DNA from 3 places in the Chryseobacterium gambrini genome. Region 3 is predicted to be linked to each of the others. Evidence: riboswitches for the same ligand, from Rfam matches in the RefSeq annotation. Region 3 holds a riboswitch; each other region holds the start of a gene.

Region 1 (10,461 bases), 780 kb from region 3:
CATTAGTGTATTAGAAAATGAAAATTAATCTTACTCAAAATAAAAATTTAAAACTTTTCAAAATTATTTCGGAGGTTGCAGCCCGAAACAACCAGTCTGTGTATGTCGTCGGAGGCTACGTACGCGATCTTTTGATGAAAAGAAAAGCATCAACGGATATTGATTTTGTGACCGAACAAAGCGGTATCGAGCTTGCCCAAAACGTAGGAAAAGAAATTGATCCGAAAATGAAAGTTTCGGTTTTCAAAACCTACGGTACAGCGATGATCAAATACAAAGATCTTGAGCTTGAATTCGTAGGCGCAAGAAAAGAAAGTTATACCGAAAACAGCCGGAAACCGGAAGTGGAAGGCGGAACCATTGAAGACGACCAGAAAAGAAGGGATTTTACGGTGAATGCAATGGCAATTTCGTTAAATCAGGATAATTTTGGTGAACTAATCGATCCCTTCAATGGAGTAGATGATCTGGAAAAAGGAATTTTAAGAACGCCTCTGGAACCTGCACAAACCTATTCTGATGATCCTTTGAGGATGATGAGAGCCATCCGTTTTGCTTCTACGCTTCAGTTTCAGATCGAAGAAAATTCTTTGGAAGCCATTAAGCAGGAAGCCGAAAGAATAAAAATTGTTTCGATGGAAAGAATCATGGTGGAATTTAATAAAATCATGCTTTCCAAAAAGCCATCTATTGGTCTGAAATTAATGGAACAGACGGGTCTGATGAAATTAATTATTCCTGAACTGATTGATCTGAAAGGAGTAGAAGAAGTGGAAGGACAAACCCATAAAGACAATTTTTACCATACTTTGGAAGTGGTAGACAATATTTCTGAAAACACCGATAATCTGTGGCTTCGTTGGTCTGCATTGCTTCACGACATCGGAAAAGCACCGACCAAAAAATTCGTTGAAGGAACAGGATGGACATTCCACGGGCACGAGTTTTTAGGCTCAAAAATGGTAAAAACATTATTCCAGAGACTGAAACTGCCTTTAGGTCCGGACATGAAATATGTTCAGAAGATGGTAAAACTTTCGTCTCGACCGATTGCTCTGATTACCGATGATGCTTCAGATTCTGCTTTGCGAAGATTATTGTTTGATGCAGGAGAAAATATGGAAGATCTGTTTACCCTTTGTAAAGCCGATATTACGACCAAAAATTCTAAAAAGCAGGAGAAATTCAAGAAAAATTTTGAATATGTTGCTGTTAAGATTAAAGAAGTTGAAGAAAAAGATCAGGTAAGGAATTTCCAGCCGCCGATTTCAGGAGAAGAAATTATGGCAATGTTTAACCTGAAACCAGGTCGCGAGATCGGAATTTTAAAGGAAAAAGTAAAAGAAGCCATTCTGGAAGGCGAAATTGGAAATGACAGCGAGGAAGCGAGAACTTTCGTGATTGCTGAAGCGGAAAAACTGGGATTGACACTCGCCTAAATGCTTTTCGGGACATTTGATTATATTATTTTAGTATTAATTTTCCTTATTAACATTGTTGTCTGGAAATTTAAAATAATTAAAAAACGCAACTGGATTTTATATCTGGTTGCGTTTTTATTTTTTGGATTTGTTATTCCGCTTTTATCTGTTGATTTTGAAATTGAAAAAGCGACAAAAGATCAGCCAATTGTTGATAATTTTACATTGCTTTATACCTATTTCAGGTTTCCTGTTTGGTGGTTTGTGGGTATTCTTCAGCTTCTTATTTTAAGGAAATTTATTAACTGAGTATTTTAATCATAATTTTATTTCTTTGTATTGTATAAAAGAAATGATAAACATTCAATTCTTACTATAGCAAAGACCTTAAAAAGATTAATTCATATAAGCGGCATTAGATCCGATGCCTGTTACAAATTTTTTCAGAACTGTTCCTGAAGTGTTATATACTGTAACTTCTGATGGAGCTGTAAAACCTTTTACATCAGATGCAAAGATTTTTCCGTCTTTTACAGAAAAGCCGTACAGCGTAAAATATTGCCCTCCGTCTACAAAATTGATAAGAGGGGCAGAAGGAGCTGTTGTTGCATTCATATCCATTGTGTAAATCTTGTTGGCAGAGGTGAAGTAATATTTTCCACCATCAATTTCAAGATTTCTTGCATTGGCGATACCGATTAAAGTTGTAGTTTTTGTAATCGTTCCTGCAGGAGAAATTTCATAAATGTAAGAATTAGATGCTCCTGAAGCAATTACATACACATTGTTATTGTAACTGATGGTTTTTTCGATCTCACCGTTAGGAACAGCAACCGTGTTGATGATCTCATTGGTTGAAGTATTGATTCTCGTAAGCGTACTTCCGTAGCTGTAAGTAGCATTCTGCACAAATACCGTTCCTCCTGCTTCTACCACTCTTTCCGCTGTAGAAGTGGAAGCGAAAGGAATTTTCTTCACAAAAGAAAGATCAGAAAGCTTGTAAACATTCACATATTTTCCTCCGTTATACTTATCGTTAGAAACATAAAGATTTCCGTTGCTGATCGTCATATATCTAGGATTATCCAACTGAGCTGTAATTTCTCCGGTTTTTTTGAAATTATAACGGTTAACAACCTGTACTTTATTAGAATTGTTCAGAAGCAAAAAAGCTCTGTCATCACTGAATGTGATCGTCTGTAAAACATCACCCAGATTTTCGTTGTTATTTTTCTTATAAATATCGTTTTCCAATACAGAAAGATCTTTAGAAATAAAAGAAACACTCGCTGTAGGTGTTCCGAAGTTTCCTTCATTCGCAATAAAATATCCGTTTTCATAATCACCTCGCGACGGCATTACATATTCATCATCACTACATGAAACATTAATCACAAGGATCAAAGCCAGTAAAAGCTGAAAAAGTCTGTTGAATTTCATAATATAATAATTGATTTTAAAAATTTAAGTTGATGTAAAAACTGTAGTTTCTTTTAGGTAATGGATAATAAGCCATCGTTTCATAAATCTCGTCGGTAATATTATTTACCCTCAATCCTAAAGTATACTTTTTGGCAACAGTTGCAGACAATCCTGCATTCAGGACGAAATATGGTTTTATAAGATAATCGTTATTCTCATCAGAAGTGGTAAAAGTCTTACCCGTAAACATTCCCTGAACATACAGATTCATAAATCGGTACTGATAATCTGCATTCCCGAAAACCTTATGAAGAGGAACATACATCAGCTGATTTTTCGTCTCAAGATCTACAGATCTCGTATAGCTGTATCCCGTATTTATTTTTAAAGAATGTTCTTTAGAAAACTTGTGCTGAAACCCAATTTTAGACTCAAGACCATAAGACTCAACATTTCTTACGTTTCTTGGTGACCAATATCCCATAGAAGTAGGAATCCATTGGATCATATCCTCTATTTTCATGTAATAAGGCGTGATACTCAACATGAATTTTCCAAACGTCAATTCGTGGCTCATTTCAGTCTGCAAAGACGTTTCAGCCTTCAGATCCAAGTTTCCGCCCGGATTCCAGTAAAGATCATTAAAAGAAGGAAATCTGAAATTCTTTGAAAAACTTGCCCCTAAACTGTACCAGTCAGAAACCTTCCATTTACCAGAAAAAGAATAGAGTAAAGGCGATTCTATATTTTCAATAAAATCCTTCTTGATTCCGGCTTCCAGTCTCAGCTTTTGGGTAGGGAAATATCTCAACAATCCTGCAACAGAATAAATATTTCTCTTTACATCCTCAATTCTGAATTGATAGCCTTCCCCTTTATTGATCTGAAACTCTCCGATAAGATTAACATTCAGTTTAGGCGTGATGAAATAATTGAAATCATCTTTAAAAATCAGGATTTTTCCCGTTCCGCCACTGGTTTTAGGAGCCTCAAAAACTCCGAAATACTGGAAATTTTCTTCCGTGTAAGCCGCTTTCAGGCTGTTTGAAATCGATTTCGAATTCACATCGTGGGTAAGAAGGCTTCGGAAAGTCTGCGCTGCATATTTCGTACGATTGCCGTTTTCCGTGAAAATAGGATAATTCTGTTCCGCGTCGTACAACTGACTTTGCCACGAGATTTTCTGATTTCGGGCAATTTTATAGCTAAAACCTATATTCGCTGTACCGTTAAAATATTTACCGTTTCGGTTGATATACTGCTTCTCAGGAACCTCATAATTATTTTGACTGATGAAATAATTTCCGGATGCCTTAAAACTGAAATCTGAATTGCTGAAAGAAGTTTTAAAATGATTCTGGAACGTCTCATAAGAAGCCACTTCACTATGTAAAGTTGCATGAAAACCCTCATTAAATTTCAGTTCATTGTTAAGGTGAATACTTCCTCCTATTGCTCCGCTTCCGTAAACCACACTTCCGCCGCCAGCTTTCACTTCTATCGCATCATAACCGAAAATCGCGATATTATTAACATCTCCCTGTCCTAAAAGAACAGAATTGATGTTAATTCCATTCCACACAAAAGCAGTCTGCTGCGCCGTTGTTCCCCTGAAAGAAGGTGAAGAAACCGCACCGCGGCCATTTTCCTTAATATAAACAGCCGACTGAAAACGTAACGTTTCAGATAGATTGGCGGAATTTTTTTCGATGTCTTTGGGAGTAATTGTAGTAACCGGATGAAAAAGTTTCACCTTATTCATCTGATTGTCAAAAACATAAACGGTGTCAATAGCTTTCTCCTGCGCGTAAAGAAAACAACCGTATGATGCAAAAAGCAGTACTAAAGATCTTTTTAATGCCATTCCTATTTTACTTTTCCTCCGAAAGCAATGTTTTTAAGATTACATTTTGGCAGGTCTCCTGACTTTCGCTTTCTACACCTTCCCGTTTTCACAGTGGTTTATCGTAGAAATCTTATATGCGATTTACAGTTGCGGGGACAGTTTGGGATTTTCGCCCAATTCCCTTTTCATTCCAAATTAATGGAAACCAAAATTTTTGCAAAGATAACTTTTTTAATTTATTGACAAAAAAAATAGCCGTTAAGTATCTTTTTAATAAAACAATGATTTGTTGTGTTGCAAAAAAAAACAAGATCAGGAGCTTTTTCCAGCTTTCGCTACTCGCTTTTTTTGGATTCGGCGGCGGCAAAAGCCGCCGCCGAATCCAAAAAAGAGCTCAGACATGCCGCTCAATCTGGGCTAGGAAAATAAAACCGCAGAAAATAAACAGTTTTATAAAACTCAGATTCTATTGAAAAATAAATAATAATTTTCAGCCAGAATTATTTAAAATGTATTAAAAACTTACTTTAAGTTTCTTTAAATTCATTTTAAATTTAGCCGCAAAAAAGACAAAAAACTTTATTGGATTTATTTAAGTATTTCAAAAGTCTGCAAAGAGAAAAAATCTCTGATTTTTTTTAACTTATGTGCTCTTTTTTTTCCATTTCAAGGATTAAACTTAAAAAACTAAAGTGTTTAAATCTTTTGCATTTTTTGTGGAAAAAAGTTTAAGCAAGTTTTTTAATTACTTTAAAATAAGCATCACTAAGGAAGAAAATCAAAGATTTTCAAAAACTAATGGGTTCTTCTATTTTAAATACGCATCATTCAAAATCTCATGTGACTTATGTGATGAAAGAAAGTCCCTTCTTAAAAAACTTTCCCTTAAATAAAAATCCAGCCAGGAGTTTAAACTTTTTAAAATAAAAATAAAAACGCTAAGGTGAAAGGTTTGATAAAATTTCTATTCTTTTAAGACACAAGGAGAAAATTAAAAATTTTCTTTTATAATGCTGATGAAATTTTATCGCAGATAAAATCCTTGCGCCTTAAAGCATACTATCTTAAACAACTTTGCGCCCTTGCGAAAATCCAACCTGAATTCTTATTTACTATTATTTAAACATTTTAACTATAAAAAAGTACCGTCAAAATAAAACGGCAGAAGATCCTTAATAGAATGTACCTTCACCACCTCATCATTCAGATTAGAAAAATAAAGCTCAATATTTTCATTCTGCTTCGTTTCATATTCAATAATGCTCTGTCTGCACGATCCGCATGGTGGAATCGGCGGATTTTTCTCAGAAAACTCCTTCGGTCCGCCTACAATAAAGATTTTCTTTATTTTTTCAGACGGAAAATTTGCCCCGATCCAGAAAAGAGCAGTCCTTTCCGCGCAAAGCCCCGAAGGATACGCCGCATTCTCCTGATTGTTCCCGGTGTAGATCTCTCCGTTTTCCAGAAGCACAGAACAGCCAACCAGAAAATGAGAGTAGGGAGCATAAGCATTCTCGCGCGCTTCTTTCGCTTTTGCAAATAATTTTTTTTCTATATCGTTCAGTTCAGCGTTATTGTTAAAATATTCGTAACTGATATGAGTTTCTTTTTTCATATATTGTGGGTTTAAAAAAAGGGGGATAAATTTACTTTTTTTTCATGAGGTGGGCAACACCATCACATTCTTTAAAAATTTTAAAAATCAGATCAAAAAATGTTATACACTCCAATCAGATTCAGAAATGTTGAGTTGAAAAACCGTTGGGTAATGTCTCCAATGTGTATGTATTCTTCCGAAAACGGATTAGCCAACGACTTTCATTTTGTGCATTACGGAAGCAGAGCGCAGGGCGGAACAGGATTAATCATCGTTGAAGCAACGGGAGTAGAACCCCGCGGAAGAATTACCAATCACTGTATGGGAATCTGGAACGACGAACAGGCAGAAAAACTCCAGAAAATTGTAAAATTTGTACACCAGAACTCAGAAACCAAAATAGGAATTCAGCTTGCGCATGCCGGAAGAAAAGGATCTGCATGGAACAATGTACAGATCCCTATTGAAGAAGGCTGGGAAACCATCGCACCAAGTCCGATTCCGTATCATCCGACCGAAAGAATTCCACATGTTTTAACCATTGAGGAAATTAAAGAACAGGTTGAAAACTTCAGACAGGCAGCAAGAAGATCTGTAGATGCAGGTTTCGATGTCATAGAGATTCACGCGGCACACGGTTATCTTATCCATCAGTTTTTATCACCGCTTTCCAACATTAGAACCGATGAATATGGCGGAAGTTTCGAGAACAGAATACGGTTTTTAATTGAAATTGTAGACGCCGTGAATGAAGAATTAAATGAAAATGTCGCTTTATTTGTAAGAATTTCCGGAACAGAATACGCAGAAAACGGCTGGGAAATAGAAGACAGTGCCGAGCTTGCTAAAATCCTTAAAAACCATTCGGTAGATCTTGTTGATGTTTCCAGTGGAGGAAATATTCACGGAGTAAAAATTCCGGTTCACGAATGCTATCAGGTTCCGCTTGCGTCACAGGTGAAAAATGATTCAGCAACAAAAACAGGAGCTGTAGGATTAATTACGAGAGTCAATCAGGCAGAGGAAATTCTGCAGAAAGGAGAGGCAGATTTAATATTTATCGCAAGAGAAAGCTTAAGAAATCCTTACATCGCAGTTCAGGGTTCTTTTGAAATGGATGAAGAATGCTTCTTTCCGCATCAGTATTTAAGAGCAAAAATTTCTAAATAATTTTTTTATATATTTGAGAATCATAACCATATATTACAATGAAAATAGAAGACTTTATGCTGCCTTGTCCCATCAAGAAATTCTTTGGAATCGATTGTTTTGGGTGCGGAACGCAGAGAGCTATCGTCATGGTTTTTGAAGGCAGATTTGGCGAAGCATTTCATATGTTTCCTGCAGTCTACACTTTATTGCTTTTTTTCGGAACGGTTTTCCTCAATTTTGTAGACAGAAAACGGAATTACAGTAATATTTTAGTTTTTCTTGCGATTATCAATGCCGTCATTATGGTTACTTCTTATTTTTATAAACATTTATACTTACCTATACATTAATCAATTAAATTATAACTATGGAACAACAAAAATTACCTAATGCAACGGCGGTACTAATCTTAGGAATTGTATCAATTATCGGATGTTGCTGTTACGGACTTCCGGGACTTATTGCAGGGATCATTGCATTGGTTCTGGCCAAAAAAGACGGAGAACTTTACAGAAAAAATCCGACAGCTTATTCAAATTACGGACAATTGAATGCCGGAAAAATAATGGCAATCATCGGAATTGTATTAAGTATTTTATACGTAGTTTACGTTGTTGTCATGATTTCTACTCTTGGCTGGGACGCTATGAAAGACCCGCAACTGATGCAGGAAAGAATGAGAGAACTGATGGGACAGTAATTTCTTATTAATTTAAAAATAAAAGCCTTCTTTCAATCGAGAGAAGGCTTTATTATTTCTTAAAGGAAAATTTATTTCACAATAAACTTCAATGAAGAAGCATCTAACTTTAAAATATAAATTCCCTGCTCGAGATTTTTAATTTTAATAGAATTTTTACTGTTTTTAAAAGGCTGATCTATTGTCTGCATTACTTTTCCGTGAAGATTATAGATCTCCGCTTTCTTAATATTCTGCGTTTCTCCTTTTACAAAAATTTCATTGTTGGAAACAGGATTAGGCGAAATCTGTAATGTATTCTGATCTGAAATTAATTCGGAAGAAATACTTTGAATCTGCTTTGCCATTCCCGAATAACAGGTCCAGCTCAGATCATCAAGAGCAACTCTGTTGGTGGTAGAATTATTTTCTAAAGTTACCACCACATTCCCCGGAATATTAATATTGCTTATTGTGGTAGTTGCCGCACTGATGTTGTAAGGAATTGTTCCAACAGCCGTTCCGTTTACTTTAACGGTGAAAGTTCCGTTAGAACCTGTAAATTTCAGTTGAGTAGTTACAGTCAGTGATCCAATTCCATTCGCTGAACTGCTTGAAGTTAACGCGCCGTCTCTTATTGTAATCGCTTTGTTGGAAATCGTCTGATCCGTTCTTGCATCCGTTGCTGTCCACGTAATGCCGTTGTTTGTCCATGTTCTCGTTAAATATCCTGTTGTACCTGCAGGAATATTTTCAAAATTTTCATAGACGCAATTTGTCGGAGGAGGAACCGCATCCGTAGTTCCCGAAACTGTAGAGCTGTTGGCTGAAGAATTTCCTGCAGCATCTTTAGCAATCACATTAAAGGTATAAGTTGTGGAAGCATTTAAGCCTGAAATAGTCGCAGAAGTTGCACTTACCGATGTTTTTAAACTTCCGTTCATGTAGACATCATACGAAGTAACGCCAACATTATCTGACGAAGCATTCCACGACAGCGAAATGCTGCTTGGCGAAGTTCCCGTAACCGCAAGACCGGTAACAGTGGAAGGAGCCTGTGTATCGATCGGAGCATTGGTTGTACCTGAAACGATAGAGCTGTTCGGAGATGAATTTCCAGCAGCATCTTTTGCTACAATATAAAAAGGATAAGTAGTGGAAGGACTTAATCCGGAAATGGTTGTAGAAGTGGAGCTTACTGTTGCCTGTAAATTTCCGTTCATATATACATTATACGACGTAACCCCGACATTATCGGTTGAAGCATTCCATGAAAGCGAAATGCTGCTTGAAGTAGTTCCGGAAACACTAAGCCCTGTCACGGTTGTCGGAGCCTGTGTATCTGCGGGAGCCCAGATCTGGTTTACATAATTCGGATTATCGATAAAAGGATTTCTGTTTCCCTGATAAGCATAGGTAGCATTATTCCGGTTGATTTCCGCCTGAGATACAGGATCCTGATTGTGCCAAGCCAGCAGAACATTAAGTTCCCAGGTCTGCAATCCCGGAAAAGCAGAATTACCTAAAATATCTCCCGAAGAAAATGTAGCAAGCTTACTCTGATAGCGGGTTACAAAATAAAAAATCATACGCGCAACATCCCCTTTAAATTCATTAACAGGTTCAAAAACAATCCCAGAATATCCGGGTGAAGCAGAACTTCCAAGTTTAGAACCGTTAGACGATAGCGAAGTCGCAGTTCCTACGATTCCAAAAGGATAATCTGCCCTCATGGCATTTACTTTTCCGTCTGTTGCTCTGATGAAATTGATGTCGGAATACATCGGCGAAGCAGAATTAAACAAACTCTGAGGAATAATATGTTCTCTGTTATAGCAATTTCCTTCTTCTGTATACGTTCCGCATTGGTTGGTTACAGGAATAAAATTGTAAGGATCTGCGCCGGTAGGATTTTCAGAATAAATGTCTAAAATAGAACCGTCGTTTTCATAATTTTTGTCGATGTCGGTTATTTTAAAACCCGTCCATAGTGCGTTGTAGCCTTTGTCCTGATGACCGTTCGTAATAATTGAACTCAATGCTGTTTTCAGAGAAGCTCCGGAAAGTCCGTTGGCAGAATTATAATAACCCGCAGGAGCCTGAGCATTTGCCAAAACTGAAGCAAATCCCCACATTAATAGTTGTTTTTTCATGGTAAATTTTTAAGATCGTAATATTACCATAAAATTTATAAATATAAAATTACAGAATCGTTAATTTTTAATGAAATTCATATAAAATAAAAGCCTTCTTTCAATTGAGAGAAGGCTTTATTATTTCTTAAAGGAAAATTTATTTCACAATAAACTTCAATGAAGAAGCGTCTAATTTTAGAATATAAATT
Region 2 (10,461 bases), 1.1 Mb from region 3:
CCGAAAATAACAAGCAGTTGAGCCATTTTTTTCTTCGGAGTATTTTGATTGACAAAATTCTTCATCAGATAATTCTGAATCGATTTTTTCGCTCTCAAAAGGTGAGATTTTGAGGTGTTTACGGTAATTCCCAATAAACCGGAAATTTCTGCATGAGAATGATTTTCAATAAAATACAGATTGAAAACGGATTTATGATGGGATGGAAGATTGTCGATAGAAGACAGCAGTTCTTCACTGGTGAAGTCGTAAACGAATACATTTTTCTCTTCTAATAAATGATGGTTCATTTCTGAATAGGTATCTGGGATTTCCGAAGGTTCTGTGGTTACAAAAGTATCTTTGCTGTGTTTGCGGATGTGTTGCAGTGCATTATTTACCACAATTTTTTTCAGCCATGCAAAGAGAGCCTTTTCGTCATTCAACTGATCGTTTTTCTGGATTGCGGTAATAAAGCTGTCCTGCACGATGTCTTCTGCCGTGTAAATATCATCAATATATCTTCTGCATATTCCCAGAAGTTTCGGGGAATAATCGAGATAGATTTTCTGCCAGTTGAAGTTGCTGCTGTTTTGCTTCATAATTTAATTCGCGACAAATAGTAGGTTTTTATTTACCGGAAGTATTATTAAAATTTTTTGATTATCCGTTATTAATCATAATGCTTAATTTTTACGCAAAGGATCGCTAAGATTCTTTTATATACCAGCTGTTTTTAAGTTCGCAAAGGCGTTTCACTCACCAAAGAACTCAAAGATTTTCAATTATGACCAATTACGGGCAATATATAAAATTTTGACCTTTTCAAGATAAAGTTAAATCTTTATATAAATGAACAGTGCCGATAAAAAATAAATTTAAAGTTTTCATGGTTATTATTTTCTTATAAGATGCAGAAAAAATAAAAGGTTGCAGCAGGAAAATAAAAAAAGCTCAAATTTTTTTTGAGCTTGGTATTTTTCAGTGAAAATTTAATCTTATCGGTTGATGATATTGTTCGTCATCGTGGTATGATTGATGAGCTGACCTTTTTCATCGCGGATCTCAATTTCTGAAACATGCATCGTTTTTCCTTTTCGGATAAATCTTGCAACGGCTGTTACGATTCCGTCTTTTTTGCTTCTTAAATGGTTGGAATTGATGTTGGTTCCCACTCCGAAATATTTTGTACCATCAATAAAAATATTAGACAGGCTTGAACCCATGGTTTCTGCCAATACACAGCTTGCGCCACCGTGCATAATTCCGAAAGGCTGATGAATTTTTGGTGAAACAGGCATGGTTGCCGTTAATGTTTCATTGTCAACATCAATATCCGTAAATTTTATATCCAGAGTTTTTGCAAATGTTTCTCCGCCCCAGTTGTTGATGAATTCTAATATTTCTTCCTTGCTTTTATCTTTTATGAACATATTTTTTAATAATGAATAATAAGTGATTGGTAATGAGTAATTTTGATAGCTTCTAGCTTCCAGCCTCTATCTTCTAACTTCCAGCCTCAGAATCATTTCCCATGATATTCGGGTTCCAGTTTTCAGGGATTTTAGGAACTATATCATTTTTTATGTAGTAATCCTGAATTTCCTGCATAATTTCTGTAAACGGTGCAGATGCAATTCTTTCGTAGGGAATGGTATACCCAAGATAAATGATTTTTCTTTTAAAATCTCCCGCCGCGAGAACGATAGGAACTTTAGCCGCTAAAGCCATGTGATAAAAACCTTTTCTCCATTTCGGAACCCAGCTTCTTGTTCCTTCGGGAGTGATGACCAGACTGAAATCGTCTTTTTCAAACTGTTTGGCTACGAAATTCACCAGATCATTCTTCTGGCTTCTGTCGATCCCGATTCCGCCCAGACCTTTTACAACGCTTCCGTACCAAGCTTTGGTGTGTGCATCTTTGATGATGATTTTTAATGGTTTTTTCAGAGACCAGTAGGAAAGATTTCCTAAAATATATTCCATGTTGTGCGTGTGTGGCGCGACTACAAGAATACATCTGTTCAGAACGTTTTCGTCGCCCTGAAGAACGACTTTCCAGCCCATTAATTTTAGCAGCAGTTTGCCGATCAGCTTTCTCATATAGTTTTAGATTAAAAACAAAAAAGTATAACCAAAGTGGTTATACTTTACAAATATATTGAAATATTATCGCTCTTAAAACAGACTGCTGATTAAATCAACAATTTTCATTACAATTTCTAGTGCCAGTTGTACCATGATTATTGAATTTTTATTGAGTGTTTTGGTTATAATGTTTTACTACACAAATATAAAGATTTTTATTAATATAGCGAATAAAATCTTTATATTTTTTTGTTTTCAGTGAGAGAAGAAGAGTGTGAATTTCAAACGGTTGAGTTATTCATTCACACCTTCTGCCACTCTCTGCAGTTTAGTTATTTGGTTTGTATGGAAATTTCGTTTTTACCTTCGTCTACCTTGAAGTCGATGTTGGCTCCTTTCATCTTTTTGATGCTGCTTTTCATGGAGTCGATTACCTGATCTGCCTTATTACTCGGAACTTTTTTTCCGTTAACGATAATGCTGTCTTCATCATCAGAGTTGTATTCAATCGTAGAACCGTTTACCGTGATTTTATTTTTCTCGATTTTGATGTTTCCGTCTTCATCTCTTTCCTGATCGTCATCATTAATTCCGTCTGCATTAAGATCTCCGTCGAAGCTGATTCCGTCTTTTTTTACAGGGATCACTACGGTTTTCAAAGGAAGTACCAGTTCATAATCTATGCTGTAATCTCTGAAACGGTGTTCGTAAGGATATTTGATGTAGTTTGGAAGAATAATTTTATTGTTTACCACTTCTACAGGAACGCTTACATTTAACGGAAGGTTATAGCCTTTAGCTTCTTTTTTAATAATTAAATAAGGCGTTTTGATGTCTGCTTTTCTTGTTACATCCATATGCATCCAGTCTCTTTCGTATACGGAAACTTTGTCTGAATAAAGATCATCATCGTATCCTTTAAAGTTCTGAGGAATGGAAACCTGCTTGAAATCTACATAAATACTGTCTGATTGGGTGTTGATCGCAATTTCTTCTGTATCTTCTTTATGACCTTTCAGGAACATTTCTCTTTTTGCCATGCTGAATCCGAAATAAGTACCTAAAGTGATGAGTGCAAGGAACAAAGCTCCGATTACCCAGCCTGTATTTCTCAGTTTTGTTTTAGGCGAAATTAATTTGATGCTTAATAATCCGAATAACATGGCAGGCAATAAACTTCCAAGAGTAATCAACGCCATGATAATATACTTCATATTGTCGTTATCAAAATAGAAATTCATCTGGCTGATCGGCGGAAAATCGCTGTCTGCTCCCATGAAACCGAATACCACAAATACTCCGATTAAACAAGATAAAGACATGAATCCGAAAATTCCTCCTAAAATATATCGTAATACATTCCAAAGTCCGCTTCCGGCGTTGTTGATGTAGGGTTTGTTTTCGATATAGATTTCTCCGACCCTCTGAGTAGATTCGTTGGCAAACTGTACCAATTTATTAGACTCATTCTTAAGATTGTCGAAGTTCATAGGCTTTCCCTTCATTTTCAGGAAATCTGCTGCGGTTTCTGCTTTTGGCAAAACTGCCCAAAGAATGATGTAAAGTAAGAAAACCAAGGTTGAAGAAACGGCCGCCGTAAAGATTCCAAGGATGAAAACACCAAGCCAGATGGCTCTCATGGCAGTAATATCCATTCCTACGTAATGCGCTAAACCTGCGCAAACATAAGCGATTTTTTGTCTTTCAGGATCACGGAACAGTTGCTTTTTATCAGAATATTCGGTTCCTGAAGTGTTTGTTCTTTTGGTATTTTTTTCAGAATAATAAGCTTCTTCCTGCTCTTCGATTTTTTCAGGGCTTCCGATCTGTGCAATTACTCTTTCTACATCCGAGTCGTTAATTACCTCACGTTTTGCCATAGAATCTTTGAAGATTTCTACCATTCTGATTTCTATGTCATGCATTACTTCATCTGCTTCCGAAGCATCCAGAGAGCTTCTCAGAGCATTCAGGTAATCGCTAAGTTTTATGTATGCGTGTTCTTCTATGGTAAAAGAAAAACCTGCGAGTCCTATTGAGAGTGTCTTGTTCATAGCTTTGTTTTTAATTTTTTTGAGTGATTTGGTTAACTGAATTGGTTAATTCGTTCCAGGTGTTTTGAAGTTCATCTAAAAATAATTTACCTTTTTCGGTAATCTGGTAATATTTTCTCGGAGGTCCTCCTGTAGATTCTTCCCATCTGTATGAAAGAAACTCGCCGTTTTTTAATCTAGTTAAAAGAGGGTAGAGTGTTCCTTCTACAACATCCAGTTTTCCTTTTTTCAGTTCATCGATTAAGTCGGAAACGTACATTTCGCGATGATTGATGAGACTTAAAATACAGAATTCCAGAATCCCTTTTCGCATTTGCGCTTTGGTATTTTCAGTATTCATCTTTAATAAGTTTTGTTAATTAGTTACATAATTTTCGAAACCCGGAACCTAGCTAGTTGTACCTGTTTCGATTTTACATTACAAAGATATGTAATTAAAATGGTATTATGCAATACAAAGTAGTGAAAAAATATAAATAAATAGTTTAACTAATTGATAGTCAGTTTAATTATTTTTAATGAGAAATTTTATATAATGAGAATTTTATGAAAATCAGATCATATTTTTAACAATTTTACCTTTTAGGCTCAATGTTCTTAAAGTAACCAAAGCTTTTTTCTTTAATTCTTTCTGATATGATACGAAGCTGTAGTTTTTGTAGAATCTACGGACGATAAGAGCCATTTCCATCATGGCAAAGTGTTCTCCTATGCAGAGTCTCGGTCCTGCTCCAAAAGGGTAGTAGGCGAAGTTTTTGGCATTTTCATCATCAAAACGTTCAGGAATAAAAGAATCGGGATCATTCCAGTACTTCGGGTTTCTGTGCAGCCCTGTAATATAGAGGATTATTAAAGTTCCTTTTTTCCAAGAGTAATTTTTAAAGCTGTCGTCTTCCAGAGCCTGTCGGTCGATTGCCCAAGCCGGAGAATGCAGTCTCATTGCTTCTTTGATAATATTTGAGGTAAAGGATTTTTTCATTAAGCTTTCTGTACCAAAAGCATTTTCACCTTCTGCAACAATTTCAGCTTTTAGCTTTTGTTCAGCTTCAGGATTCCGGCTGATCTCGAAAAAGATAAAACTTAAAGCATTGGCGGTGGTTTCGTGTCCTGCAACGAAAAGAATGAGCATTTCATCAATTAGCTGTTCATCAGACATCGGAAGCTGTGTATCTTCATAACGTGCCTGAATAAGCATATCCAGCAAATCATTTTTTTCTTCGCCTGAGCTCCTTCTTTTATCCAGAACATTTTTAATGATATTTTTTCCCTCATTGCTTTTTCTCATCACTTTATCAATTATCCCAAGACTTTTTATCATCTGGCTATACAAAGGAATTCTTACTTCTTTCGCAAAGACTTCCTGAACTTCGGTAATGATTTTTCCTAATTCTTTTACGCTTTCTTCATCAATATCCGAGCTGAAAAGTGTTTTAGCAACAATGTTGAAAGCCAGAGTGTGAAAGAAGTCGTACAAATCAGTCTCCGGTTCCTGTGGAAAAGCCTGAAATGCTTTATCAATTTCAGTCTTCATAATGCCAACCAAGTTGGAGATTTTGATCTTACTGAATCCCGGCTGGATGAGTCGTCTCTGTTTCAGCCAGTCTTTCCCGTTATTGGTAAGCAGTCCTTTCCCGATATATTTTCCTAAGATAACCGATTGTATATCAGATTTATAATAGTTTTTATGGTTTTGCTTTAGAATATATTCAATAAATTCCTTATCCTGAGAAAAGATAAAATCGATGTTCGTTATGCTGGCTTTAAGATGAAAAGTGTCTCCTGCAATGTTATGATTTCCGCTGATCACTTCTAAAGGATTGTTTATTCCGTATAAAAGTGAATACAGTTTTCTTTTTCCTTTAATTTCTGTAGGATAATTGTAATTTGGGGTCATGTTGAATATTTATAATAAATGTAATACTAATCTCTGAATTAAAATATGTTTAAAGCTAAAAGTCATATTTTTGTATTACCTGTTTTATCATTTTAATTTTATGCTTTTTTTAATTTTAACCATAAAAGAAACGAAAGATTTATCATAAATTCATTATCAAAATAATCAGCGTTCTCATAAGCATGAAAGTCTGATATTTTTTAAACCAATATTTTTTTCTTTTGTGTAGAAACTTTAACAAAGTCAGGTGGATTTTTTAAGTAAAAAGGATAAAAAATATTCTAAATGATTGAGGAATAATGACGTCTAAATAATATATACAATGAAAATACAAAAGGAAATCGATTTTATTCTGGCTGTTGATGCCCTGAAAAATGTACAAAGAAGAAATTACAATGCAGACGATTCACGAAGGGAAAATACGGCGGAACATTCATGGCAGATTATTATTCTGGCGCAGATCCTTTTTCCGTATGCGAAAAACAGAGCAGATATCGATTTGTTGAGGGTAATCAGAATGTTGTCTATTCATGATTTGGTGGAGATTGAAGCAGGAGATACTTTCATATTTGATGAAGCGGCAATGGTTGGGAAATTTGAAAGAGAGAAAGTTTCAGCTCAGAAAATCTTCGGAATTTTAGACGAACCGCTGCGCTCCGAATTTTTTAATCTTTGGCAGGAATTTGAGGAAGAGCAGACTCCTGATGCAATTTTCGCCTGCGCGATCGACCGCATTATGCCTTTTATTTTAAATTCCCATACTTCAGGAAAAAGCTGGACGGAAGCCGGAGTCACGGAAAAGCAAATAAGAAATATGCTGGAAAATGCCATTGTAAGAGCTTCAGATGAATTGGGAGAGGCTTTTCAATTGTTGCTGCTGAAAAATTTGGAAACTGAAAAGGTATTGAAATAGAAAGGTTTCGGCGGGCTTTGCCCGCCGAAACCGCCTTAAAGAACATTGAAAATATTGGATTCCGGCGACAGAAGGTCGCCGGAACCTTTTTATAAGATTTGGATAGGTTTCTTAAACTCATCAATCGCTACAAAAGTAAAATCGCCTACGATCGCTCTTTCCCTTTCATACGAATACATCTGTTCCGTGAAAATTTCCACATTTACTTTCATACTCGTTTTTCCGACGTGAACCACTTTTCCAATCAGTTCAACAATGGTTCCGGCAGGAATCGATCTTTTAAAATCAATCTTATCGCTGCTTACGGTTACCACGCGTTTTCTTGCAAATCTGGTGGCAGCAATAAATGCCACTTCATCCATCAGTTGCATCGCTGTACCTCCGAAAAGGGTATCGTAATGATTGGTTGTGTTCGGGAAAACCGCTTTGAAAATTCGGGTTTCAGATGCTTCAATTCTTTCTTCTGTAGTCATATATCATTATTAATTAAAGCGAGATGAAAAATAGAAGAACAACAGAAAAAGCAGAGACAGAAATCTCTGAGTGTCCATTAGATCAACAAACTTCAAATCGCGAAAGTTTTTTGTTATGAAGAAAAAGGCAGGTCTCCTGACTTGTAACATCTTTATTTCCTTCCCATGACCAGCACAGTGGATTTTAATAAAGACTTCAGTTACTTACAGTTGCGCGACAGCTCGTGATTTTCACACGATTCCCTTTTAATCTGCAGTTAAGCAAAACCAGTTTCCTGAAAAGTAACAGACTTTACAAAAGAGTTAAAGACGGATGCTTTTCGGGTACAAAAATAATGATTATTAATGAATTATTCGGGAGTTTTATAGATGATCTGGCTTTCGGCTTTTCCCTGTTTGATAGTCCAGATCGTTGTATAGCGGTTTTCACCGGAACCGTTAATCATATATAGAAAAATATGATCATTGTCGATGGCGGTTACCCCAACATTATTGAAATCCATTGTAGGCTGAAACATATTTTTAATGGCGTCTCTTACAAAAACAGAACCTCTTCCCGGCTGCTGAACGCGTACAGATTTTATTTCGGTTAAACCTTCAGGTAATTCCTTTCCTATACCCCAGGCTTTTACTTTGTCAACTTTAATAATATTTCCATTGGCATCTTTTTCCTGTTTCTTGATGTGCGCATAGGAAGGATAAACATCAATGATGACTTTTGTTCTCTGATTTCCCGGAATTTTAGGATTGGTATCGTCTGTAAAGATCAGAGATTTTCCGTTCTTGGATTTTGAAGGCGTAAATGGTGCTAATTTATCTACAAAAACCACACGGTTTTTATTAACCATACCTTCTTTAGTAATGCTGTCGTATCTCACGAAAGGTTTTTCCGTGTCCTCTTTTTCAGGATATTTTATCCAGATCCATTCCGTTTCTCCCGGTGCAGGTTTTTCGTAAATAAAAACATCTCCTGTTTTCATACGGATTTTATCGACGATTTTTCTGTAGTCGTCTTTATGAACGCGCACCATTGCATAACCTTCTTCAGCTTTTACAACACCGAAAGGAACTTTATTCTGACCTTTCGCCAACACAAAAGAAAAAACACCGAAAACTGAAAGATAAAATGCTTTACGTAGAGACATCATCATGAAATTTTTTGACAGTTCAAATATATAAATTAAAATTTGTTTAAACTTTTCAAAAGTATAAAAGTAAACTGATGAATGTATCTAAACTAATTTAAATTAAAAAAACTGTCATGAAACCTTTGTATTGGTTTTCTGTATATATTCACTCGGAGTTACCCCTTCTATTTTCTTGAATACTTTATTAAACGTTGACTGATTTTTAAATCCGGCTTCAGAATAGATATGCATTAAAGTCATCGTTTTCAATTCATCACTCTGTAATTTATCTTTTACATATATCACTCGATGCGTATTGATGTAATGATTAAAATTATCGAATCCGTTGATTTTTATGGCTTTGGAAATATAATTGTTATTCACTTTAATCGTACTGCTGAGCTCAGAAATCGTTAAATCTGCATTTCTGAAGAGTTTATTGCCAATCACCTCATTGTCTATTTTCTCAAAAATATTTTCCGCAAGTTGTAAATCTTTATCTGCAACCGGAACGGGTTTGGAAATCTTCTTCTCAATAAATATATCTTTATTCTTTAAATTTTGAATCTGGCTTTTGTAATAAGTTCCTAAAAATATCTGTATCAGATTGACGGTAAGGATGAAAGCATCTGTAAGACGTCCTTTTTCAAGATCATTAAAAGGATATCCGAAATAATCGTTTCCGGCAAATATACAGCAAAAGCTTATAAGAAAAATGGCGTATACGGTAAAGAAAACAACTTCTCTTTTAGAAAAAAAAGTATAAGCCCAGAATGGCAATGTAACAATCCATATCAGACTGCAGACAGAAATATTCCAAAATCTGAATATGATAAACAGATTGTAGAGCGGCATTACAATAATGAAAATTTTTACGACTTTAAGAACATCATAGTTATTGCCTACTATATAAAAAGGAAGCAGTAATGAAAAAAAACCTCCGATGAGATAATAAACCATTACCGGATCTTTCATATAAAATGAGAAAACCAGGATGAATGTAATAAAAGTTACACCCAGTATATAGACGTATCTGTTGGCGAGCTCTCTTTTCAGATTAAGCACTTCGCTCTCAATATTTTTTTTCCCCATACCAATCTAATATAATAAAATTCAGAAAATCACTTATTAATTATTTTGATTATCAGTAGTTTATATTAGTTGCAATGAAAAGCCATTTATCATTTATCTTTTGTTTTAGACTCGATAAAGTGACTTTATATTTGCAATGTGTTTTTCAGTTAGCAAAATTACAATAAAAATTTAAGCTTTATAATTGTTAATATAAATATCTGATGAACCCCCTTAAAAAACATATATTATGACGAACAAAAAAAAATTATTTCTTCTCATTTCCTTTACAGTTTTGGGATTTAAATCTTTTGCTCAGGTTGGTATTAATACCACGAAACCGCAAGGTGTATTTCACGTAGACGGCAAATCTACTTCTGCCACAACGAATGATCCGAACAACGCACCAACAGATGTACAGTCTTCCGACGACTTTGTTGTTAAGAGTAATGGAAGTGTAGGTATTGGTACGGTAAATCCTGACGGTTCCGCTATACTCGACATGAATGTTGATCAGCTGACCTCGGGAAACAAAAAAGGTCTTCTTGTTCCAAGATTGGCTTTGACATCAAGAACAGACATTACAACCATTCCTAATCCTGCAAAAGGCTTACTTCTCTATAATTTAGGAACAAATTCAGGATTCAGTTATTCAGGATATGTTTTTTGGAATGGAAGCGAGTGGCGACTGATAGAAGACACTTCTCCGGTTAGCGCAGTTGCTGTGTTAAACTGTAACGCGGCGGCGTTGGATCCATCCCAGTTGATTGACGGCAATACTCCTACAGCGATTACTTCCGGAACTATTATGAAAATACCATATTCCGGATCAAATGGAGGTCAGTACAGCGGAATTACATTA
Region 3 (10,461 bases):
TTTTTCAGTTTGAGTTTCATTTAAATTTAATTCTTCAACTTTTAATGAAACAAGAGTTCTATATTCTGCTTGATTATCAAAATATGAATTAAGAATATTTTGTTTTTCTTGGTAGAAGTTTTTTACGAATTCTTTGGTGGTCATTTACTATTTATTTTCTAAAGTTTGTATTCTCTTTTCAGAATTCTTAACATTTAATTGCTCTGTTTTTATAAGAGTTTTCAGAATTTTTAATTGCTTGTTGTTCTCAGATAGTTCTTTTTTTAAGTTTTCGATTTCGGATGAATTTGAATCTTTAAAAAGCTGAATTGCACTTATAATTAAAGCTATGATAGAAATGATTATAGTAATTAAATTCCATTTTTTAGATTCCCATAAAATTTTTCTTTGATAGATAGAGTGATCTCCAGATTTTATAGCTTCTAACCCAAATTTTGTTATATCGTAATAACCTTCTCCTTTGCGAATAAAATAGTCATATCTTAAACCTAAATTAATTGTATTTTCAATGACCTTTATATCATCAATATTTTCAGGGTTGATAGCTAATTCTTTATAATAATCCCGAACATAAAAAGTCGTTTTTCCATCTAGTAATTTAAATAACTTATTAAGTTTTTGTTCGTGTTCATTTGTCATAGTAAAAATTTACAATACTAAAATAAATAATATTCTTCTAAATGTTATATTCTTTATAAAAAACAGGAGCCCTGAAGCTCCTGAAAATATCAATATCTAATGAGTTTGTACAGCAAATAATTTACTTGCCTCTTTAGAAGCCTCTACCATTGCAATCAACGCTTTTTCCGTTTCATCCCAATGGCGGGTTTTCAAGCCACAGTCGGGATTTACCCAAAGTTGCTGTGCTGGAATAACTGCTTGTGCTTTTTTCAGCAATACTACCATTTCCTCTTTCGATGGAACTCTCGGCGAATGAATATCATAAACTCCCGGTCCTATTTCGTTCGGATATTTGAAATCAGCAAAAGCATTCAGCAGCTCCATCTGGCTTCTGGAACATTCAATCGTAATAACATCCGCGTCCATATCGGCAATATTCTGAATGATATCATTAAATTCCGAATAGCACATATGTGTATGAATCTGCGTCGCATCTTCCACACCGCTCGCTGAAATTCTGAAAGCTTTCACTGCCCATTGAAGATAATGCTGCCAGTCAGATTTTCTCAACGGAAGACCTTCACGAATTGCAGGTTCATCAATCTGGATAATTCTGATTCCTGCTTTTTCCAAATCATTCACTTCGTCGCGAATAGCTAGTGCAATTTGTTTACTCGTTAAAGATCGCGGCTGATCATCACGCACAAAAGACCATTGAAGAATAGTTACTGGTCCCGTTAACATTCCTTTCACCCATTTTTTCGTTAAAGATTGCGCATATTCAGACCAGTAAACCGTCATCGGATTCGGTCTGTACACATCATCGTATTGTTTGGCATTCAGTTCACCCTTTTTAAATTTTGCCCTCCAGTTTCTAACTTCTTTCGTCTGTGGAAATGAGCCAATTGTAGTTGTGGGGAATAAAGGAAGGTTGAGAATATCCTTTTGAGAAATTTTTCGGATGCTGAAAGGTTTGTTTCTTTTAGCATCTTCCTCGGTAGTTACATCTACACGATCCTTCACTTCGCTGTTATGAATTAGAGGTGATGTTTTGCGGCTTTCCAATGGCTTTTTTATTTTCAGCTAAAAGCAGGAGTGTGGAATAATCCGGATTTTCTGCGGCTAATTTTTTCAGGGTAACCGTTTCAGAGACTTTCTGTTTAGCAAAAGCCATCCATTGTTTAATTTCGGAGGATAAAACACTTTCGTTGTTCTCCAGATCAAGATCAGAAGGGCTGTGAAGCAATGAGCAGGAAGGAGCAATTAAAATTCTTTCCGAACCTATTTTATCTGTTGCCTGTCTAATGAGGCGTAGAGATTTTTCGAAATCATTTTTCCATATATTTCTTCCGTCAATTACGCCTAATGAAAGATGCAATGTTTCCGGAATTACTTTTAAAACTTCCTCCAACTGTTCCGGACAACGAACCAGATCGAGATGCAGCACATTTACAGGAAGAGAAACAGCCAGAGAAAGATTATCTCTTAAACCTTCAAAATAAGTAGCTACAATGATTTTCAGATGAGGAAACTGTTTTCTTATTTCGGTATAAATCAGACTGTAAGTTTCTTTTGATTTTTCATCCAGATCTAATGCTAAAAATGGTTCATCAAACTGGATGTATTCTGCTCCGTGAGTTTCAAGCTCTTTAAGAATCTGAATATAAACAGGAAGAATTTTCTGAGTCAGCTCCAGCTTATTGAAACCTTCCTCCTTTTCTTTCCCAAGCAGAATATAGGTTAACAAACCTATGATCATAAGTTTTGCATTTATTCCCACTTGTTTAGCATCCAAAAATTCGTTGATGATTTTACGGGAGAACAGCTTAAATTCCTGATTTTTATGGAATTCCGGAACAATGAAATGATAATTGGTATCAAACCATTTTGTCATTTCCATTGCAGTAATGTCCAGGCCTTCTTTCTGAAAGCCTCTTGCCATGGCAAAATAGAGATCCGTTTCAGATTTTTTAAGAGCAATCTCTTCATAACGTTCAGGAATAGCGCCTAAAGTTAACGTCATATCCAAAATCTGATCGTAAAAAGAGAAATCATTACACGGAATAAGATCAATTCCTGCTTCCTGCTGAAGCTTCCAATTGTTTTGTCGGATATTTTTCCCGACGTCCAGCAATTCGTCTAAAGTGATTTTGCCCGACCAATACTGCTCGCAGGCTTTTTTGAGTTCTCGGTTGCTACCAATACGCGGATAGCCAAGAATGTGCGTTTGCATTTTCTTTAAAACTTTTAAATTAAACAATAATTAATGTGTATAAAAGTTCTTCTGATGCTTCGCAATGCTTTTGTATAAGGAAATAGAATGGAGAGGTAAAGATACAGTAAGGACGCAATTTTCCCTTTACATAAGAGAATGCTCTGAAATTTTATCGTTTTGCACAAAGCTTTTTTCTCAGCAATAAGATGAAAAATTTTTTAACCGTATCTTCTGAAGCAGATGCAAAAAACAACTGCTGTATTGATGGTTGGCGAATATTTTTTCATTCTTAAAGTAATAAATTAATATTAAAAACTTTGCAATTAAAATCAAATTAAAATTTAGATTGCTACGTTCAAAAAAGTATCATCTGTCTGACCAAAAAAACTCCAAACCGCGAGAGCATTGTCAATTCGGAACAGGCAGGTCTCCTGACTTGTAACAGCTTTTATCATCCTTCCCGTTTGCACAGTGGATATACGTGGATAAAAACCTTTAGAGTATTACTTACAGTTGCGCGACAGCTCGTGATTTTCACACGATTCCCTATTAATCTACTTTACGTAAAACCTTTTCCGTTTGATGAAGTATGTAAAAGAACTGTTTTCTAAACAAATGTAGGAATTATATGTTTATTTTTTAAGTAATTCAGAAAATTATTCTGAATGAACAGTTATTTGGATTTTTTCGAGAATGTATTTTACAATGAGCTGTAGTTGCTTATCTCAATCAAATTTAAATCCGGATCTCTGAAATAAACCGATTGTATTTTTCCCAAAGCTCCGGTTCTTTCAACAATTCCTTCGATGATCTCAATATTCTTTTCCTTTAGTTCCTGTAAAACTTCATGAATATCGGTTTCGGAAATAAAACAAAGATCCGCAGAACCACAAGTGGGATATTCAGCTTTCGGTTCAAATTCTTTTCCTTTTTGATGAAGATTGATTTTCTGATTTCCAAAAGTCAGTGCTTTTCTGTTTTCTCCAAACGTCACCACTTCAAAACCAAGAATAGAGGTGTAAAAATCTACCGTTTTTTCAATGTCTGCAACTGTTAAAACGAGGTGATCTATATTTTTTATTTTCATGTTTGAATTGCAATTATTAAAGACTATTAAAAGGAATTATTTTTTCTTCAGTTAATTTTTTCTTCAGTCGATCAGCATACTGGTGCGCAAAAGTTTCTTTTTCAACTTTAGATAAAGCTGAGTAGTAATCATCGCGAATTTCTTTTGCCTCATAATCTTCATCACTTTCAAAAGGTCTTTTCACAACTTCTAAGTAATGAACATAATGCCCGAATTCATGCAGTAGAGTTCTGTACAATTGGGTATTTCTTGAAGGCTCTAAATTTAACTGAGAAATAAAACTTCTCTTATTTTGTGTAAAAATATGTCCGTCTCCTTTTAATCTTTCAAATTCTTTCTGATCTTCGATGCTTTGTTTTTTAGACCATATTAACTTTTTGTTTAAATCTATTGAGTCTAAAATTATCGCCGGAAAATATTCGTTTTCGTACTCAAAGCTGTAAACAAGTCTTCCCCAAACCGGCGATATTATTTCCTCCTTTCTTTTCGGTTGGCGTAAAACAATAAACTTTAAATCTCCGTAATCTTCTTTAGGAATATTTTCGATTATCTTTTCAAGATCAGAAACAGAACAGGAGTGATAACAGTTTTCGCGAAGCTCTTCAATGATAAATAAAAATTCGTGTCCATTTATTATTTTAGATTCTTTTTCATGCTTACCAATTCTTTCGTAAAAAGACTTTAATGTTCCGTTAGGTGTTGAAATTTTCAATTTATTATTTTGACTGAAACCTTGATTTTCGGTTCCTATATTTCTATTTCTTCTGGTCGCATTATACATTTTCAGAGCGTAATTATTTTTCGAGATAATTTACATCAAACCATCCTTTATTAAACGTTACTTTTACCGTGTCATTATTCTGAAGATCAAAAATAGATTTTAAACCTTTTGAAACTCTATAGTGGTTAATTTTTTGAAGATCCTCTTTATCATGAATATAATTTTCATTATTCAGCCAAAAAACTTTCTTTTCTTTATCATGAATTACTTCGTAAGTTTTATTGATTTCCGTATTCTTCGTTTTTGAATTGATTAAAAGCAAAGCATTATCCACCAAAGAATGGAATCCGAAATAAAATCCGCTTCCGAATATCATTAAACCCAATAAAATTAAAGGCACAGCCGAAAGCGTAATGCTTTTCCTTGAAACGAAAATAATGATTCCGGCAAGAATAGTAAAAATAAAAACCGTGTATTTCCATGAAAACTCTTTGAAATTTTTTATATCGTCGTTTAAATACAGATCTTTTACAAAGGGTTTGAGAAAAAAATCCTGCAACAAAAGAATGATAATAAAAATAATTATCAAAAAATATTTTCTGAAGAATGCTTTTGCATTGATATTATGGTTATTAGTCATCCTTTTTACTCCGTTCTCTGGAAAATATGCGTCAGTTTAGAATTTTTAATAAAATCCTGAATGGGTGTATCTTTTGTAGCATTTTTATCCGTTAATTCAAAATAATAGATCATCAGATTCGGAAACTTCGGATCTTTGCAGACCACTTTAAAACGCTTAACTTTTTCATCGGTACTTAAAAAACTCAGTTCAGAACCACCACTCAGTTTAATATTATTGACTTCGAAAGAATCTTTCCAGTTTTTTTGAAGTTTGGCAAATCTTTTCTGCGTTCTGTCGCTGTCTTCGTTTTCAAATTTATCCACCTGAAATTCTGTCAAAAGCTGAGGATAAACCAATCCTTCTTTAAGCATCATTTCAGTAATTTTATCAGATTGATCAAAGAAAATCGTTTTATCATCGAATTTTGCTGTATTGTCCTGCAAAACAATGTTTCCGGCAAATTTTCTGTAATTTTTTTTCTTGTAATCGTTTTTAAAATGTTCGGTTACCGCTTTGTCTTTCGGTCCTGCCTTTTCAGTTTTCTGCCCCAAAACATTCATGGACAGCAGCAAAGAAAGACTTAGTGAGAATATAGTTTTCATAATTTTTTTACTTCTGATATTTTCTATTAAACTTGTTTAAACTATTTAAGAATTAACCACAAAATGTACAAAATACAATGTTAAAGCGATTTCTATAATAACCAAAGTGCTCAAAAGAATAAAAATCAAAGATTTTTAAAAACTATTGTGCCCTTTTTGATTTGTAATGATCAACTTTAAATAAAAGTTTAGTTCATCTTTTGTGACTTTTGCGGTTAAATAAAAGTTTAAACAGACTTATTGTAATAAATTTTTTAAAGCATCTTTCAGATCCGGAAATTCAAACTGAAAACCTGCTTTCTGAATTTTTTCCGATGAAGCTCTCGAACCTTCCAGCAAAGCCTCAGAAAGTTCTCCGAACATCAGTTTTAAAACAAAAGCGGGAACATTGGGCATAAATAAAGGCTTGTGAAGAACTTCCGCCATTTTTTTTGTCAGATTTTCATTCGTTGTATGTTGCGGCGAATTCGCATTGAATGCTCCATCCAGTTCAGCATTTTTTAAAGCAAATTCGTAAATCGAACAAATATCATTAATATGAATCCACGGCATATATTGTTTTCCCGTTCCGATAGGCGAGCCAATGCCCATTTTTACAGGCGGAAGCATTTTTTTTAAAGCACCGTCTTTTTTCGAAAGCACCACTGCAGTACGGATTTTCAAGACTCTTTCAGCAACATTTTGTTCCTTAAAATCATCCGCAGCTTTTTCCCACAGAACTACCACTTCACTTAAAAAATCATTTCCCGGGCCATCATTTTCAGTAAAAATTTTTTCCGTTGTTTTGGTTCCGTAATAATTGATTCCGGAAGCAGAAATGAAGGATTTTAATCTGATATTATTTTTTTGCAGAGTTTTTAAAAGCAAACCTGCAGAATCTACACGACTGGAAATCAGTTCTTTTTTTCTTTCATCGGTCCATCGCTTTTCCGAAATATTGGCTCCCGCAAGATGAATAATGTGTGAAACGTTATCGAAAGCTGTTTCGTCGATTATTCCTTTTCTGATGTCCCATTCAAACTCGTTGCTGTTCTGTTTTTTTCGCGTAAGAAAACGGACAGTATACTCTTTTTCAAGTTTTTTAGATAATTCTTTGGCAACCAATCCGTTTGCACCTGTAATAAGAACAGTTTCTTTCATGTTAAAAATCTTTGTTGTTTCTAAGCCTGATTTTTTACGATCAGAACAAAATCATCCTCCAGAAGTTTATAGCCGTAATCGTAAATAAATTTATATTCAGATCCGTTTTTATAAACTTTCAGATTTGTTATATAATCGAAATCAAAACCTAAGCCATCAAGCTTGGATTTTGCAACTTTTGTTTTTCCGTCGGTATTTACTTCCGTCAGAATTCTGTAGTTTTTGCGGAGCTTGTTATTGATGTTCCGCATCAGATTGCTGGAATCCTTGTTCTGTTTGTTATTGTAGGCGTTTCGGCAGGCATCATTACAGAATTTTTTGTCGGATCTGCCGATAATTTTTTCGCCGCATTCGAGACAATTCATACTTTTTTCATTTTGTGTGGATGTTTGTGTTTTTTCTTCGGTAGGTATTTAAACCTGTTATGATTCGGATAACTTCTGTTCGAAGTGATATTATTGAAAATTAAAGCAATAATTAATAGAATAATGCATCCTGAAAGAACAGGAGAAAGAACATACCAATATCCCAGTTCCGGAATTTTCCCAGTCGAACTTACCGCAATCAGTGCAGTCGCTCCGCCGGGCGGATGCAGCGTTTTCGTGTATTGCATTAAAACGATGGAAAAAGCAACAGCCAGAGGCGCAGAAAGCCAGATAATATCCGGAACGATTTTATAGACTGTAACTCCCACTAAAGCTGACAGAACGTGTCCTCCGATTAAATTTCTCGGTTGCGCAAGAGGACTTTGAATGGCTCCGTAAATTAAAACGCTTGAAGCTCCGAAAGAACCGATTAAAAAGATATTTTCTGTAGCCGACAAAGTGTGTGACTGGATGAAAGCAATCATTCCGATTCCGAAAAATGCTCCCAAAAACGACCAGAAATGCTCTTTGTAATCTACAAGTGTCTCTTTGTATATTACATATTTTGAAACCCGAAATGTTCTTTTTATTGTCTTCTTCATAGCATTTCAAAGATACAAAATTATCCGTTTGCAAACGACTACAAACGAATTTAAATAGTTTTCTACCGACTCCGGTTCTGAAATTCAGCAACCTTTGCCACAGAGATTTGAGAAAAAGATAACGTCTCTTATCTGAATGTTAAATCTAAAAAAAATAAAGTTATGTCACTAAGAAACAAAGTTACCCTAATCGGATTTACAGGAAAAGAAGTAGAAATCATCAGCTTCGAAAACGGAAATGTAAAAGCAGCCGTTTCTCTTGCAACGACAGATCATTACACCAACGCAAAAGGTGAAAAAGTAGAAGAAACACAATGGCACAATCTGGTAGCTTTCGGAAAAACGGCTGAAATATTCCAGAAATACGTTCCGAAAGGAAAAGAAATTGCGGTGGAAGGAAAGCTTACTTACAGATCGTATGATGATAAAGATGGTGTAAAAAGATACATTACAGAAATTCGTGTAGATGAAATTCTTTTGTTGGGAGGAAAATAATCTAAAAATCACAAGCCATGAAAATAAAAGTTTTTAAAATAGGACTGGATGACAGACATCTTGAAAAAGATCAAAAAACACTGGAAGCATTTCTGGAATCGCACGATATCATAAAAGTAGAAACCGCTTTCGTTCAGGACGAAAAATACTGGTCGGTTGTTCTGTATTTTGATGAACTGAAAATCGTTCAGCAAAATGTAGTAAAAGATTCTAAAACGGCAAAATACTCCGCAGAAGATGAAGCCTTAAATAGTGATGAATTAAAAATACTGGAAGCACTGAAATACTGGCGTTCCGAAAAAGCAAAAGAACAGAACTTACCAAGCTATTTTATCGCTTCCAATAAAGAACTGATGTCTGTAGCCAAATATAAGCCTGCAAAAAAAGAGGAATTGCGTGATATCAAAGGTTTCGGAAAACACAAAATAGAAAATTACGGTGAAGAAATTTTGGAAATATTAGAAAGTATCTGATCTTTTTGGTTTTGTGAAACAGATATAGGTTTTGAGTATATGAAAGAAATTTCTTTAAAAAATAAAATTTAAAAAATTGATTTTCATATGTTTTTTAGTCTTTTCAAGCCTAACAGGTTTTTAAAAACCTGTTAGGTTTAGCATTATTTATTAATAAAGCTTAAACAAGCTTATTTGTAGTAAAAGTCCTTTCAATTCCTTATTTTTGCAGATTATATATATTAATATCATTTATCCATTATAAAATGAAGCCAAGTTTAGCAAAAGGGACGAGAGATTTTACGGCACTGGAAGTTGCAAGAAGAAGATACATCATCAACACTTTACAGAAAAACTTCGAGTTATTCGGATTCCAGCCACTGGAAACACCGAGCTTTGAAAATCTTTCAACATTAACGGGAAAATACGGGGAAGAAGGAGATCGTTTGATTTTTAAAATTTTAAATTCGGGAGATTACACTTCTAAAGTAAATCAGGAAGATTGGGAAAATAAGAATCATCAAAAACTGACTTCTCAAATTTCTGATAAAGCACTTCGTTACGATCTTACGGTACCTTTTGCAAGATTTGTGGCAATGAATCATAATCAGCTTACTTTTCCTTTTAAAAGGTATCAGATTCAACCGGTTTGGAGAGCGGATCGCCCTCAAAAAGGAAGATTCAGAGAGTTTTACCAGTGCGATGCGGATGTTGTAGGAAGCGAGAGTCTTTTGCAGGAAGTAGATCTGGTTCAGTTGTATCTGAAATCTTTCGCGGAGCTTGGGGTTTCTGTAACCATTCATATCAACAACCGTAAGATTCTTTCCGGATTGGCAGAATTTGCTGGAATTACCGATAAATTAATAGATTTCACGGTAGCTTTGGATAAATTAGACAAAATCGGAAAAGACGGTGTTGTAAAAGAATTACTGGAAAGAGGAATTGCTCAGGAATCGATTGACAAACTAGATTTCCTTTTCAACCAGTCGGATGATGCGCTGGAAAATCTTCTTCAGTTAAAAGAAAAGTTCACAGGAAATGAAGCAGGACTGAAAGGAGTAGAAGAGCTTGAATTTGTGATTACACAATCTTTAAATCTTGGAGTTGATATTCAGAATCTTGTTTTTGACATTACTTTGGCAAGAGGTCTGGATTATTACACCGGAGCGATTTTCGAAGTAAAAGCAGATGAAGTTCAGATGGGTTCCATCGGCGGCGGCGGAAGATACGACAATCTTACAGAAGTTTTCGGCGTTAAAAATATTCCGGGAATCGGGATTTCTTTTGGTCTGGACAGAATTTATCTCGTGATGGAAGAACTCGGACTTTTCCCTGAAGAAGCTACCTCTAAAGTAGAATTTCTTTTTGCCAATTTCGGAGGAAATGAAACGGTAGAAGCCTTAAAACTGATCAGACAATTGAGAGAAAAAGGAATTTCCGCAGAAATGTATCCCGAAGCGGCAAAGATCGGTAAACAGTTCACCTATGCTGAGAAAAAAGGGATTAAAAATCTCGTATTCTTAGGCGAAGAAGAAATTA

What was found. Region 3 has a riboswitch for cobalamin ahead of PFY09_RS03550 (5-methyltetrahydropteroyltriglutamate--homocysteine S-methyltransferase). Riboswitches for the same ligand answer to the same signal wherever they lie in the genome.
Region 1: it holds a riboswitch for cobalamin, as region 3 does, so the genes downstream of both, PFY09_RS07000 (TonB-dependent receptor plug domain-containing protein) here and PFY09_RS03550 (5-methyltetrahydropteroyltriglutamate--homocysteine S-methyltransferase) in region 3, are expected to answer to the same signal.
Region 2: it holds a riboswitch for cobalamin, as region 3 does, so the genes downstream of both, PFY09_RS19560 (acyl-CoA thioesterase) here and PFY09_RS03550 (5-methyltetrahydropteroyltriglutamate--homocysteine S-methyltransferase) in region 3, are expected to answer to the same signal.

What each region holds. Positions count from the first base shown of each region.
Region 1 is NZ_CP115857.1:1,570,773-1,581,233, reverse strand. It holds gene PFY09_RS07010 (CCA tRNA nucleotidyltransferase) at 18-1,439, shown strand; gene PFY09_RS07005 (DUF5074 domain-containing protein) at 1,818-2,861, opposite strand; gene PFY09_RS07000 (TonB-dependent receptor plug domain-containing protein) at 2,878-4,707, opposite strand; cobalamin riboswitch at 4,739-4,914, opposite strand; gene cdd (cytidine deaminase) at 5,822-6,304, opposite strand; gene PFY09_RS06990 (NADH:flavin oxidoreductase/NADH oxidase) at 6,404-7,456, shown strand; gene PFY09_RS06985 (DUF2752 domain-containing protein) at 7,495-7,788, shown strand; gene PFY09_RS06980 (CCC motif membrane protein) at 7,806-8,138, shown strand; gene PFY09_RS06975 (endonuclease) at 8,210-10,270, opposite strand; gene PFY09_RS06970 (endonuclease) at 10,410-10,461, opposite strand, start outside.
Region 2 is NZ_CP115857.1:4,221,150-4,231,610, forward strand. It holds gene PFY09_RS19525 (RNA polymerase sigma factor) at 1-581, opposite strand, end outside; gene PFY09_RS19530 (PaaI family thioesterase) at 978-1,412, opposite strand; gene PFY09_RS19535 (1-acyl-sn-glycerol-3-phosphate acyltransferase) at 1,486-2,082, opposite strand; gene PFY09_RS19540 (PspC domain-containing protein) at 2,400-4,121, opposite strand; gene PFY09_RS19545 (PadR family transcriptional regulator) at 4,132-4,461, opposite strand; gene PFY09_RS19550 (cytochrome P450) at 4,675-6,015, opposite strand; gene PFY09_RS19555 (HD domain-containing protein) at 6,338-6,928, shown strand; gene PFY09_RS19560 (acyl-CoA thioesterase) at 7,018-7,401, opposite strand; cobalamin riboswitch at 7,511-7,688, opposite strand; gene PFY09_RS19565 (hypothetical protein) at 7,752-8,546, opposite strand; gene PFY09_RS19570 (helix-turn-helix domain-containing protein) at 8,661-9,620, opposite strand; gene PFY09_RS19575 (hypothetical protein) at 9,850-10,461, shown strand, end outside.
Region 3 is NZ_CP115857.1:786,910-797,370, reverse strand. It holds gene PFY09_RS03560 (hypothetical protein) at 1-144, opposite strand, end outside; gene PFY09_RS03555 (hypothetical protein) at 148-639, opposite strand; partial or broken gene PFY09_RS03550 (5-methyltetrahydropteroyltriglutamate--homocysteine S-methyltransferase) at 736-2,854, opposite strand; cobalamin riboswitch at 3,241-3,425, opposite strand; gene PFY09_RS03545 (VOC family protein) at 3,537-3,923, opposite strand; gene PFY09_RS03540 (hypothetical protein) at 3,940-4,635, opposite strand; gene PFY09_RS03535 (hypothetical protein) at 4,718-5,284, opposite strand; gene PFY09_RS03530 (hypothetical protein) at 5,290-5,868, opposite strand; gene PFY09_RS03525 (TIGR01777 family oxidoreductase) at 6,106-7,008, opposite strand; gene PFY09_RS03520 (hypothetical protein) at 7,029-7,373, opposite strand; gene PFY09_RS03515 (HPP family protein) at 7,370-7,975, opposite strand; gene PFY09_RS03510 (single-stranded DNA-binding protein) at 8,138-8,470, shown strand; gene PFY09_RS03505 (HRDC domain-containing protein) at 8,488-8,943, shown strand; gene hisS (histidine--tRNA ligase) at 9,189-10,461, shown strand, end outside.